Regions from separate parts of the Scandinavium sp. M-37 genome, predicted to be linked through region 2. Evidence: riboswitches for the same ligand, from Rfam matches in the RefSeq annotation. Region 2 holds a riboswitch; each other region holds the start of a gene.

Region 1 (4,169 bases), on a different contig from region 2:
CGCACGCAGATAACGATCGTTCTTCAGTTCGGTCATGTTGGCAGTTCCTTTATGCGTCATGCGAGCAGTGTACCATCACTCATACTCTGCCCGACACATCGCCACCGTATCTTCAATTAAACGACGCGCGACGGTACCCGGCGGTGGCAGCAGAGGCAGGTTGTCGTAGCGATACCAGTTGGCTTCCAGTAACTCTTTCGGGTCGATGACTATCTCGCCGCTGTCGTAATCCGCCATAAATGCGGTCATCAGCGACTGCGGGAAAGGCCACGGCTGCGAGGTCACATAGCGCAGGTTTTTGACGCGGATGCTGCTCTCTTCCATCACCTCGCGAGCCACAGCCTGTTCAAGGGTTTCCCCGACTTCGACAAAACCGGCCAGCACGGTATGCACCCCATTACGATGGCGCGTGTGTTGTGCCAGCAAAATGGAATCGTCACGGCGGATAGCGACAATAATGCACGGCGCAATTTGCGGGTAATAGCGCTCCCGGCAGTGGCTGCACAGCATTGCCCATTCGGTTTTGCTCGGATGCATGGTGTGACCGCAATAGCCGCAGAATTTATGCGATCGGTAAAACTCAGTCAGCTGCACCCCACGCCCCGCCAGCTGGAACAGGCCAACATCCTGGTCCAGCACCTGGCGCACTGAGCCCATTTCCTGACGCTTATCCTGTTGGATAAGCCAAACGGGATCGCCCTCCCATTCGCCAATCTGCATCGCATGCTGGCCCACCAGACCGAATGCGTGTGCTTCGCCATGTGGCAATTCACCGTTGGGCAACCAGAGTTTCTGTTCGTGGCTGACTATCCACCAGCCACAATCTAATTTTTCAATTATACGATCCATATCTATTGCACTACCTTCGCTTCACTGGCACTTTGTTAACAGTGCTTTTACATTTTTGGGTGAGCTGTTTTCGCTCTTTCACATGCGGAGTCCATCATGCTAAACCAGTTAGAAAGCCTGACAGAGCGCGTTGGCGGCAGCCATCATCTTGTCGATCAGTGGCTACAGGTGCGCAAGCAGTTGCTCGTCGCCTATTACAATCTGGTTGGCATCAAGCCTGGCAAAGGATCGTATATGCGCCTCAACGAGAAAGCGCTCGACGATTTTTGTCAGCGTCTGGTGGATTACCTCTCCGCCGGTCATTTCAGTATTTATGAACGCATTGTCGGCGAATTGGAAGGTGAAAACCCACTTTTGGCGGCAACAAAACTCTATCCTCAGCTCGAAGGCAATACCGAGCAAATCATGAGTCTCTACGATTCCAGCCTTGAAACCGCCATTGATGATGATAATTGCATGGAGTTTCAGCAGGCGTTATCCAGCCTGGGCGAAGCACTTGCGGCGCGATTTGCGCTGGAAGACAGCCTGATTGCGCTGGCGATGGATAACAAACTGAACGGCAGCGCCAATGATGAAAATCAGATTGCGCGCCCGGCTTGAGTTCTTAACCGTTAACGCGTAATTTACATTCTTCACCTCGCCGCTGGCGGGGTTGTATCTTGTCGGAGTGCCCATTTGGGCTGAGACCGTTAATTCGGGATCCGCGGAACCTGATCAGGTTAGTACCTGCGAAGGGAACAAGAGTCACACATTTTTACGTCGTCTAATGGGCGCGTAATCTCTTCGTTCATCCGTCGTCTGACAAGCCATTTCTTTCACATACTGGAATGCGCTATGTCTACTACCAAACTCTCCCGCCGCGAACAGCGTGCACATGCCCAACACTTTATCGACACCCTCGAAGGCACGGCCTTCCCTAACTCGAAACGGATTTATCTCGCTGGTTCGCGCGATGATATCCGCGTCCCGATGCGTGAAATTCAGCTTAGCCCGACGCTCATTGGCGGCAGCAAAGACACGCCTCAGTTCGAACCCAACGAAGCCGTGCCGGTGTATGACACCTCCGGTCCCTACGGCGATCCAGATATTGTCATCAACGTTCAGCAGGGCCTGGCCAAACTGCGTCAGCCCTGGATTGAGGCGCGTCATGACAGCGAGCCGCTGGACGCGCGCAGTTCGGCTTACACCCGGGAACGGCTGGCCGATGACGGCCTCGACGAACTGCGCTTTACCGGCCTGCTGACACCCAAACGCGCCATCGCCGGTAAATGCGTGACGCAGCTGCATTACGCCCGCCAGGGGATCGTGACCCCTGAAATGGAGTTCATTGCCATTCGCGAAAACATGGGGCGCGAGCGCATTCGTGGCGATGTACTTCGCCACCAGCACCCAGGCGAAGGGTTTGGCGCGAGCCTGCCCGACAATATCACCCCGGAGTTCGTGCGCGATGAAGTCGCCGCCGGACGCGCGATTATTCCGGCCAATATCAACCACCCGGAATCCGAGCCGATGATCATCGGGCGGAATTTCCTGGTGAAGGTGAACGCCAACATCGGTAACTCGGCGGTGACGTCGTCTATCGAAGAAGAAGTGGAAAAACTGGTGTGGTCCACGCGCTGGGGAGCGGATACGGTGATGGATTTGTCTACCGGCCGCTACATCCACGAAACCCGGGAATGGATCCTGCGTAACAGCCCGGTGCCGATTGGTACGGTGCCCATTTATCAGGCGCTGGAGAAGGTCAATGGCATCGCCGAAGATCTGACGTGGGAAGCCTTCCGCGACACCCTGCTGGAGCAGGCGGAACAGGGCGTCGACTACTTCACCATTCACGCTGGCGTGCTGCTGCGCTATGTGCCGATGACCGCCAAACGCCTGACCGGCATCGTTTCACGCGGCGGTTCCATCATGGCGAAATGGTGCCTGTCGCATCATCAGGAAAATTTCCTGTATCAGCATTTCCGTGAAATCTGCGAGATCTGCGCCGCCTACGACGTATCTCTTTCCTTGGGCGATGGCCTGCGTCCGGGTTCGATTCAGGATGCAAACGACGAAGCGCAATTTGCTGAACTGCATACCCTCGGCGAACTGACCAAGATTGCCTGGGAATATGATGTGCAGGTAATGATTGAAGGCCCGGGTCATGTGCCGATGCAGATGATCCGCCGCAACATGACGGAACAACTGGAGCATTGCCACGAAGCGCCGTTTTACACCCTCGGGCCGTTGACCACTGATATTGCGCCAGGCTACGACCATTTCACCTCCGGCATTGGCGCGGCGATGATTGGCTGGTTCGGCTGCGCGATGCTGTGCTACGTCACGCCAAAAGAGCACCTTGGCCTGCCGAACAAAGAGGACGTTAAGCAGGGACTGATTACCTACAAAATTGCCGCCCACGCCGCAGACCTGGCAAAAGGCCATCCGGGGGCACAAATCCGCGATAATGCCATGTCGAAGGCACGCTTCGAATTCCGCTGGGAAGACCAGTTTAATCTGGCGCTGGATCCGTTCACCGCCCGCGCCTATCACGATGAAACCCTGCCGCAGGAATCCGGCAAAGTCGCGCACTTCTGTTCGATGTGCGGGCCGAAGTTCTGCTCAATGAAAATTTCCCAGGAAGTACGTGACTATGCGGCAACCCAGACTATCGAAGTGGGCATGGCCGATATGTCAGAAAACTTCCGCGCCAAAGGCGGTGAAATCTATCTGCGCAAGGAGGAAGTCTGATGTATCAGCCTGATTTCCCGGCGGTGCCGTATCGCCTCGGCCTGTATCCGGTCGTCGACAGCGTGGAATGGATAGCCCATCTACTGGAGGCGGGCGTGCGAACCATTCAGTTACGCATCAAGGATAAGACCGATGATGAGGTGGAAGCCGAGGTTACTGCCGCCATTGTGCTGGGTCGCCGCTATCGCGCCCGGCTGTTTATCAATGACTACTGGCAATTGGCTATTAAGCATCAGGCCTACGGCGTGCATCTGGGTCAGGAGGACCTGGAAACCACGGATTTGGATGCCATTCGCCAGGCCGGGCTGCGGCTCGGCGTTTCGACGCATGACGATATGGAAATTGACGTGGCGCTGGCGGTGAAGCCGTCGTACATCGCGCTGGGTCACGTGTTCCCCACGCAGACCAAACAGATGCCGTCCTCCCCACAGGGATTAGCGCAGCTTGCGGCACATATTGCCCGGCTGAAAAATTATCCCACGGTGGCGATTGGCGGCATCAGCCTCGATCGCGCCCCAGCTGTACTGGCGACCGGAGTGGGCAGCATTGCGGTAGTGAGCGCCATAACCCAGGCGCCAGACTGGCACATG
Region 2 (4,169 bases):
AGCTTGCGGCGATCGCCCTGACTATCAGAACGTTTAGCCAGCCCGAGGCTGACCACGATCCCGGCGATGGCGTTGACGGTATAAAACAGGCCGACCCAGAATGGCTGTACGCCCACCTCGCGGCTGAGGAACAGACTTAGCGTCGGCATCTGCAATGCCCCCGCCACGCCGACCATAAACGCCACCAGCATAAAGGCGGCATACACCCCGTTCAGTCGTCGTCCCATCGTCGCTAACCAATGCATGCTTATTCCCGTCGCACAAAAAAAGAAAACGAAAAAAGCCAGCAGAAGCATTCTGCTGGCGGGTCTTTCAAGGCTCTCGCCTGATACCAATACTCAGTCACACATGATTAAGTCAAGTCAATGAAGATCCGAAACCGGGTTTGTAACGTCCCACTGCATCAAATCTTCCAGCATTTTCAGGCGCATTCCTGCGACCAGGCGGGCCAGCCATGACGCTCCCTGCGTCGCCAAAAAGTACTGTTGGTAAAACTGACGGGCAGTTGGCTTCTTCATCTTCACCTCCTCACTTCATCGGGATTGATTATTGGCTTAATATGAGGATAAATAAATTGCTGAGTTTTCGTCAGGAGTTCCCCTTTTATGTCCTCTGGTCGTCTGCAACAACAGTTCATCCGGTTATGGCAATGCTGTGACGGTCAATCCCAGCAGACCACGCTCAACGAGCTGGCCGAATTACTCAGCTGTTCGCGCCGTCATATGCGCACCCTGCTGAACACCATGGAAGAGAGAGGTTGGCTGACCTGGCAGGCGGAAGCCGGACGCGGGAAGCGTTCGCGGCTGACGTTCCTGTATACCGGGCTGGCGCTCCAGCAGCAGCGGGCGGAAGATTTACTGGAACAAGACCGCATCGATCAACTGGTACAGCTGGTGGGTGACAAAGCTACCGTGCGTCAGATGCTGGTCTCGCATCTGGGCCGTAGTTTTCGCCAGGGGAGGCACATCCTGCGGGTGCTCTACTATCGTCCGATGCGCAATCTGCTCCCCGGCACGCCGTTACGCCGCTCAGAAACCCACATTGCCCGACAGATATTTAGCGCCCTGACGCGTATAAATGAGGAAAACGGGGAACTGGAAGCGGACATTGCCCATCACTGGCAGCAGATTTCCCCTTTACAGTGGCGCTTTTATCTCCGGCCAGGGATTCATTTCCACCATGGCCGTGAACTGGAAATGGCGGACGTTATCCATTCCTTACAGCGTATCAATGCCCTGCCGCTGTATGCCCATATCCAGCGCATCGATTCCCCAACCGCCTGGACGTTGGATATTCATCTTGCCCACCCTGACCGCTGGCTGCCATGGCTGGTCGGCCACATTCCGGCGATGATCCTGCCGCGTGAATGGGAAAGCATGAATCACTTTTCCAGCCTGCCGGTCGGCACCGGGCCTTACGCTGTGGCACGGAACAATCAAAACCAGCTAAAAATCCATGCCTTCGATGACTTCTTTGGCTATCGGGCGCTGATTGATGAGGTGAATGTCTGGGTGCTGCCGGAAATCGGCGAGGAAGTCACCTGCGGCCTGACGCTGGAAGGCCCCACCGACGGCGAAAAAGCGGTCGAAAGTCGCCTCGAAGAAGGCTGCTATTACCTGCTGTTCGACGCCCGCAGCCAGAAAGGGGTCTCTGATGAAGTGCGCGAATGGGTGAGCAAAATACTCTCCCCCGCCAATCTGCTGTATCACGCCGATGAACAGTATCAGGGGCATTGGTTCCCGGCCTACGGCCTGCTGCCGCGCTGGCATCATGCGCGTCCGGGGAAAGGGGAAAAACCCGCCGGGCTGGAAACGCTGACCCTGACCTATTATCGGGAACATCTGGAACACAAAAACATCGCGCGGATCATGGGCGACCTGCTGGCCGAACATCAGGTGAAGCTGGAGATTCAGGAACTGGACTACGACGAGTGGCACCGGGGTGAAGCGCATAGCGACATGTGGCTGAACAGCGCCAATTTTACCCTGCCGCTGGATTTCTCGCTGTTTGCCCAGCTGTTTGAAGTGCCGCTGATCCAGCACTGTATCCCGCTCGACTGGCAGCAGGCCGCCGCCGAATGGCAGGCAGGCGACATGCATCTCGCCAACTGGTGTCAGCAGCTGATCGCCCAGCGTTCAGTGGTGCCGCTGATCCACCACTGGCTGATGATCCAGGGCCAGCGCAGTATGCGTGGCCTGCGCATGAACACCCTCGGCTGGTTTGACTTTAAATCGGCATGGTTTGCGCCTCCGGATTCTTAAGGCTTTCTGAAAAGTCACAAACTCATTACAATGCTGTCGTTCTCAACGGGGTGCTAATAAACAGACACAAAATCATTCGAGATGCATCAAGGCGGCTTGAATGATGACGTGTATGGGCTGAGATGATACCCGTCGAACCTGATCCGGATAACGCCGGCGAAGGGATTTGAGGCTTCTCAAAATCCTTTGCCACCCCTTAATTTGAGGTGCAAAGTGCTAAAAAAACTCCTGCCGTTCCTGTTTCTGGTAAGCGTCCCTGCTTTCGCGAAACCCGTGCTCACCGTTTATACCTACGACTCTTTCTCCGCCGACTGGGGCCCGGGGCCTGTGGTCAAAAAAGCCTTCGAGGCAGACTGCAACTGCGAGCTGAAATACGTGGCGCTGGAAGACGGGGTTTCGCTGCTCAACCGCTTAAGGATGGAAGGCAAAAACAGCAAAGCCGACGTGGTGCTGGGGCTGGATAACAACCTGCTTGAGGCCGCTACTCAAACCGGGCTGTTCGCCAAAAGCGGCGTGCCAACCGCCGGTATCAAGGTGCCTGGCGGCTGGAGTAACGAGACCTTTGTGCCATTCGACTACGGTTACTTTGCGTTCGTGTATGACAAAAACAAGCTGAAGAACCCGCCGAAAAGCCTGAAAGACCTTGTGGAGAGCCCGCAGAAATGGCGCGTTATCTATCAAGATCCGCGCACCAGCACTCCAGGTCTTGGTCTGCTGCTGTGGATGCAGAAAGTGTATGGCGATAAATCCCCGCAAGCGTGGCAGAAGCTGGCGGCCAAAACCGTCACCGTCACCAAAGGCTGGAGCGAAGCTTACGGCCTGTTCCTGAAAGGGGAAAGTGACCTGGTGTTGAGCTACACCACCTCCCCGGCTTATCACATCATTGAAGAGAAGAAAGACAACTTCGCCGCCGCTGATTTCGCCGAAGGCCACTATCTGCAGGTCGAAGTCGCCGCGCGTACCGCCGCCAGCAAACAGCCACAGCTGGCTGAACAGTTCCTGAAATTTATGGTCAGCCCGGCGTTCCAGAAAGCGATCCCGACCGGGAACTGGATGTATCCGGTCACCAACGTGGCGCTGCCAGACGGTTTTAACGGCCTGGTGAAACCGAAAACCACGCTGGAATATACCCCGCAACAGGTTGCTACCGAACGCCAGAACTGGATTGCTGCATGGCAACGCGCCGTCAGCCAGTAATCGCCGGCTGGCTGATGCCCGGCGCAACGGTGGCCATCGTGATGGTCGCTGTTGCGCTGGCGGCGTTTATGGCACTGTGGTTTAACGCCCCGGCCGCCAGCTGGGGGGCTTTCCTGCATGACAGCTATCTCTGGCACGTGGTGCGGTTTTCCTTCTGGCAGGCGTTTCTGTCCGCCCTGTTGTCGGTCGTGCCCGCCATTTTCCTCGCCCGCGCCCTGTACCGCCGCCGCTTTGCCGGCCGTCAAATCCTGCTCCGACTGTGCGCCATGACCTTAATTCTGCCGGTTCTGGTGGCGGTGTTTGGCATTCTCAGCGTGTACGGCCGCCAGGGCTGGCTGGCCCAGTTGTGCCATTGGCTCGGTTGGGAATGGTCGTTTTCACCTTATGGCCTGCAAGGCATTCTGCTGGCGCACGTGTTCTTTAATATGCCAATGGCAACGCGGCTGCTGCTCCAGGCGCTGGAGCAGATCCCCGGTGAACAGCGTCAGCTGGCGGCGCAGTTGGGAATGCGCGGTTTTAGCTTCTTCCGCTTTGTCGAATGGCCGTGGATGCGGCGACAAATTCCGGCCACCGCCGCGCTGATTTTCATGCTGTGCTTCGCAAGCTTCGCCACCGTCCTGTCGCTCGGCGGCGGGCCACAGGCTACGACTATCGAGCTCGCCATCTATCAGGCGCTCAACTTTGATTACGATCCCGGACGCGCGGCGATGC
Region 3 (4,169 bases), on a different contig from region 2:
CTCCAGCGCCAGCTGTTCGGCCACTTCTGACGGACATTCCACCACCCGCTTGTTGACCCACAGCGTGTCCGGTTTTTTGCCCCGCAACACCACCTGCTGGGAAAAACCGCGCGCCTCTTTCAGCGAATACTCAAAGATGTTGTTGATCTGGGTACCGTAGCCACGCGCCCGCGTGACCACACCTTCATCTTCCAGGGTCTGCATCGCCTTGCGCACAGTAATGCGCGACACGCCGGTAAGCTGGCTCAGGTCTCGCTCGCCGGGCAAAATATTGCCATGCTCCAGCCAGCCGCTGCGCACCGCGTTCTTTACCGTTTCGGCAAATTTCAGGTACAGCGGCGTGTTATCGGCAGCGGCGATGCGCTCGTTCAGTTGCGCGAGAAGCCGGGTATGCGCTTGTTCCATCTCTGGTTTCCTGGCTAAAAGTTTCAGTCAGTATACTACCACCATGCGTGAAAATGATGCACCGGCCCGATACCGCTCCCGACCTCCAGCGAGTCCGCCTGTGCCAGCGCCGCCGACAGCCAGGCTTTGGCTTCCAGCACCGTTTCCCGCCAGCTGTTATAGCGCGGATGCAACGCCGCTAAGGCTGCCGACAATGTACAACCGGTGCCGTGGGTATTTTTGGTCCGCACGCGCGGCGCGGTAAAACGCATTTCGCCCTCGCGGGTAAACAACCAGTCCGGGCTTTCAACATCGTCCAGATGACCGCCCTTCATCAGCACCGCCTCGCAGCCCAGGGCCCGCAGCGCCCGGCCTTGCTCGAGCATTTCCCTTTCATTACACGCATGAGGCGCATCCAACAGCGCCGCGGCTTCCGGCAGATTGGGGGTAATCAGGGAGACCTGCGGCAATAAGCGTTTACGCAACGTAGCGATCGCCGACGCTGACAGCAACGGATCGCCGCTTTTCGCCAGCATCACCGTATCGAGCACCACGTTAGTGATGTGATAACGTGCCAAACGTTCGGCCACGGCTTCAACGATATCCGTTTCAGCCAGCATACCGATTTTAGTGGTGTCGATGCGCACGTCGCTAAACACTGAGTCCAGCTGCGCGGCGACAAAATCGGGTTCGATGCGATACACCGACTGCACGCCCTGGGTATTCTGCGCCACCAGCGCGGTGACCACCGAACAGCCGTAGGCCCCGAGTGCCGAAAACGTTTTGAGGTCCGCCTGAATCCCGGCCCCGCCGCTCGGGTCTGTGCCTGCAATGGTGAGCGCGTTAATCCGCTTCATGCCTGCCCCTCCGCGTACAGCGCGTCTAGAAATGCCGCCACGAAGCTGCCCGGCCCGGCGCTGTTTTCAGTCGCTACCCCGCCTGCTCGTTTCATTAATCCGCAGGCCGCCGCGACGTTATCGAGCCTGTCGCCCGGCAGCGCACAGCTCGCCGCCACCACCGCCGAAAGCGCACAGCCCGTGCCGACCACTTTGGTCATCAACGAGGAACCGCCGGTAACCCTCACCGTGCGCTGCCCGTCGGTAACGTAATCCACCTCACCGGTGACCACCACAACAGTAGAAATTTGGCGCGCCAGGGCCTGGGCGGCAGGCAGCGCGGTGGCAGCGGTATCGGTAGTATCCACCCCGCGCCCGCCGCGGCTCATGCCCGCCAATGCGAGAATTTCAGAGGCGTTGCCACGAATAGCAGCAGGCTGAAGTGACAACAGCTGCTGGCAAAATTCTGTCCGCAACGTGAGCGCCCCCACGGCTACCGGGTCGAGCGTCCAGGGTTTTTGGCTGGCGTTTGCACTTTCCACCGCGGTTCGCATCGTCGCCGCACGGGATTGCGTCAGCGTGCCAACATTGATCAACAGTGTATCGGCAAAGGCGGCAAACTGTGGGGCTTCGTCGGCATCAATCACCATCGCCGGAGACGCGCCGAGCGCCAACAAAACGTTAGCCGTGAAGGTTTGCACCACATCGTTAGTCATGCAGTGAACCAGCGGCGAACGAGTACGAAAAAGGTGTGAAGTGTGCGCGAGCTGCGCGGAGTTAAGCAGGTCAGGTTGCATAGTTCGCTCCTGCCAGTGGGTGAAGAAGCGATACCCTGCGCGGGTCTCTGACTTCCCTACGCTGGCATTATCCAGATCAGGTGGTACGGGTATTTCTCAGCCTTCACAAAGAAGGGCACCCCGAGTCATTTGGTACAAATTAGCTTACTTTTTGCCAGCTTAGGGGAAGTTGCTTGCTGGTGCAAGCCCGCCCTCATCAGGTCTCGCTTCTTCACCTTAAAGACGCTCCTGACCCCTTTTTTAACCCCCACCCCAGATAGCAAAAAAGGAGCCGAAGCTCCTTTATGATATTACCCATGACCTCATGGATTCCGAGATTCAGTTTTGCGTTCTGTTTTTCTACGTCGTTCCAAGGTGCGGATTACATCCCAGATAAACAGGAACAGCAAATACCAGTAAAGTGCGGAGATCATACGCGAGTGTCCTGGTTCCAGTAGGTTGCTACCGTCCTCAGAGACACCGCCATTTCTTCCGCAGCCCTTTTCTGAGTTAGCCCTTGCGCCTTGTATTCCAGCACCTTCAAACGCGTTTCCTGCTGCTTACCAGCTTTCTTGATTCCAAGGCATTCGATGGTTGAGCCAGGGAAGTAATGGGTTTTGAGGTATTCTGCTGCCGCCATGTCGGGAACGACAAACACCAGAGGGTGATCGGTATCAGTGTTGCGAATGGATGTTCGGCTAAGAAACTGGTAGCACCGTTCAAAATACATAGCCTGACGCTTCTTCTCCATTACCATTTCAAAATCCCAACCGATACGTTCGCAATAGTCAGCCCATCGCTTACGGTCTTTGTCGCCCAGATTTGCACATCCGAGGAACACGGCACAATGAACACCTTGGTAGTTGTTCATTCCGTAGCTCGACATCGAGACAGCTTCCCCTCCCATGCGATCACCAAGCTCAGTGAGTCCGATGGTCTGGAAGTCGCAGATGGTTTTATCCCTGTTAGTGGCGAAGATAAATTCCTTGCCAACAGTCTGTCGAATCTCGTTCAGATGATTGTTAAAGACATTGGCGAGTTCTGACTGCCCCGCTCTTTTGATATCTTCTTGGAGAACAACCACGATCTTGATAGGCACTTTTTTATGCTTACGTCTCTCGGGATCAGGCTGAAGATGTTCACCCGCTTCCTGAACAGCGATCTGAGCGACGTTCTCTGCCATCCAGATAAACCCGCTGCGATTTACACCAGCGCCGAGCACAGTGAAACTCTTTGCCCACGTTGTGGCCTTCAGTATCGGATTATAAGTGTACGCAAAGAAGCTGTATGAAGAATCACATTCTTTATGCATCACGCCACCGCCGTCGAGCGCCACGTAAAGCACTTTCTTAAGATTGTCACTGTTAGCGTGCTTCTCATGGTAATACTTGTACAGATTGTCGTAGTGCTCTTCGCGCAGGTATAGCAGCCCGTTTCGCTCTTCCAGCCATTCCAGGTATGGGAAGTTTTCTGCCGTCCTGTCAGCATGTCGGATCGTTGCTTCTGCCCCAAACCAGCCATCAGGAATCTCGTCAATCACCACATTGTGTTCTGCCAGTAGAGAACGCATCTCAGGATTGAACGTTGCGAGGTGGCAGTAGTTGGTGAAACATTCGTGGGTGGTTATCACCACATTTGTCTGGAAGTTATCAGCCAAGGTGCTTTTCAGGTTGAGAGTCGCCCCTTCAACGAAAATGTGATGGTTTGGGATTCTCAAGCGATTCAGATCTTGCTTGAACTGATCGGCTAAAGCGTGGGTTGGTACTACGATTAAGAATTTTTCTGGGACAACTTCGCGATTGAAGCTGAGAATGTACTCTTTCAGACGGTGGCTCTTTCCTGAGCCGCAAATCGCATTAACAAAGTTTACTACTGGTTTCTTTTCGGTCATTCGGTTCCTCTCGGTTTAGGACTGCTGTTATTAACTCACTCACCAGCGCGGCGGCTGACTTGTCTTCACGGTTGGCACGTTCAACAAGCGCCCTGTGGGTTTCATCAGTGAATCGGATGTTCATTCGGTTGTTCCTCGTTACGTAAAATCTCCTGAAGCTGTTCAATGCGGTAGCTGATCAAGGCCACCCTGAACATCTTGCGTCGTTCGTCGGAGAGATTTTTGTTGTGGGAGTATTGTTGGCAAATCTTGGGGAGCAGCTTTCCGCTGTGTAGGGCTTCG

Evidence for each region. Region 2 has a riboswitch for thiamine pyrophosphate ahead of thiB (thiamine ABC transporter substrate binding subunit). Riboswitches for the same ligand answer to the same signal wherever they lie in the genome.
Region 1: it holds a riboswitch for thiamine pyrophosphate, as region 2 does, so the genes downstream of both, thiC (phosphomethylpyrimidine synthase ThiC) here and thiB (thiamine ABC transporter substrate binding subunit) in region 2, are expected to answer to the same signal.
Region 3: it holds a riboswitch for thiamine pyrophosphate, as region 2 does, so the genes downstream of both, thiM (hydroxyethylthiazole kinase) here and thiB (thiamine ABC transporter substrate binding subunit) in region 2, are expected to answer to the same signal.

Annotation. Positions count from the first base shown of each region.
Region 1 covers NZ_JBIGIN010000056.1:6,799-10,967, forward strand. Annotated here, with positions in the region: gene hemE (uroporphyrinogen decarboxylase) at 1-36, opposite strand, end outside; gene nudC (NAD(+) diphosphatase) at 76-849, opposite strand; gene rsd (sigma D regulator) at 946-1,449, shown strand; TPP riboswitch at 1,503-1,603, shown strand; gene thiC (phosphomethylpyrimidine synthase ThiC) at 1,684-3,579, shown strand; gene thiE (thiamine phosphate synthase) at 3,579-4,169, shown strand, end outside.
Region 2 covers NZ_JBIGIN010000002.1:179,103-183,271, reverse strand. Annotated here, with positions in the region: gene ACG0Z5_RS02800 (sugar efflux transporter) at 1-245, opposite strand, end outside; gene sgrT (glucose uptake inhibitor SgrT) at 363-518, opposite strand; gene sgrR (HTH-type transcriptional regulator SgrR) at 606-2,261, shown strand; TPP riboswitch at 2,298-2,444, shown strand; gene thiB (thiamine ABC transporter substrate binding subunit) at 2,475-3,458, shown strand; gene thiP (thiamine/thiamine pyrophosphate ABC transporter permease ThiP) at 3,434-4,169, shown strand, end outside.
Region 3 covers NZ_JBIGIN010000054.1:713-4,881, reverse strand. Annotated here, with positions in the region: gene ACG0Z5_RS22770 (GntR family transcriptional regulator) at 1-405, opposite strand, end outside; gene thiD (bifunctional hydroxymethylpyrimidine kinase/phosphomethylpyrimidine kinase) at 441-1,241, opposite strand; gene thiM (hydroxyethylthiazole kinase) at 1,238-2,017, opposite strand; TPP riboswitch at 2,054-2,150, opposite strand; gene ACG0Z5_RS22755 (DEAD/DEAH box helicase) at 2,427-3,887, opposite strand; gene ACG0Z5_RS22750 (hypothetical protein) at 3,992-4,169, opposite strand, start outside.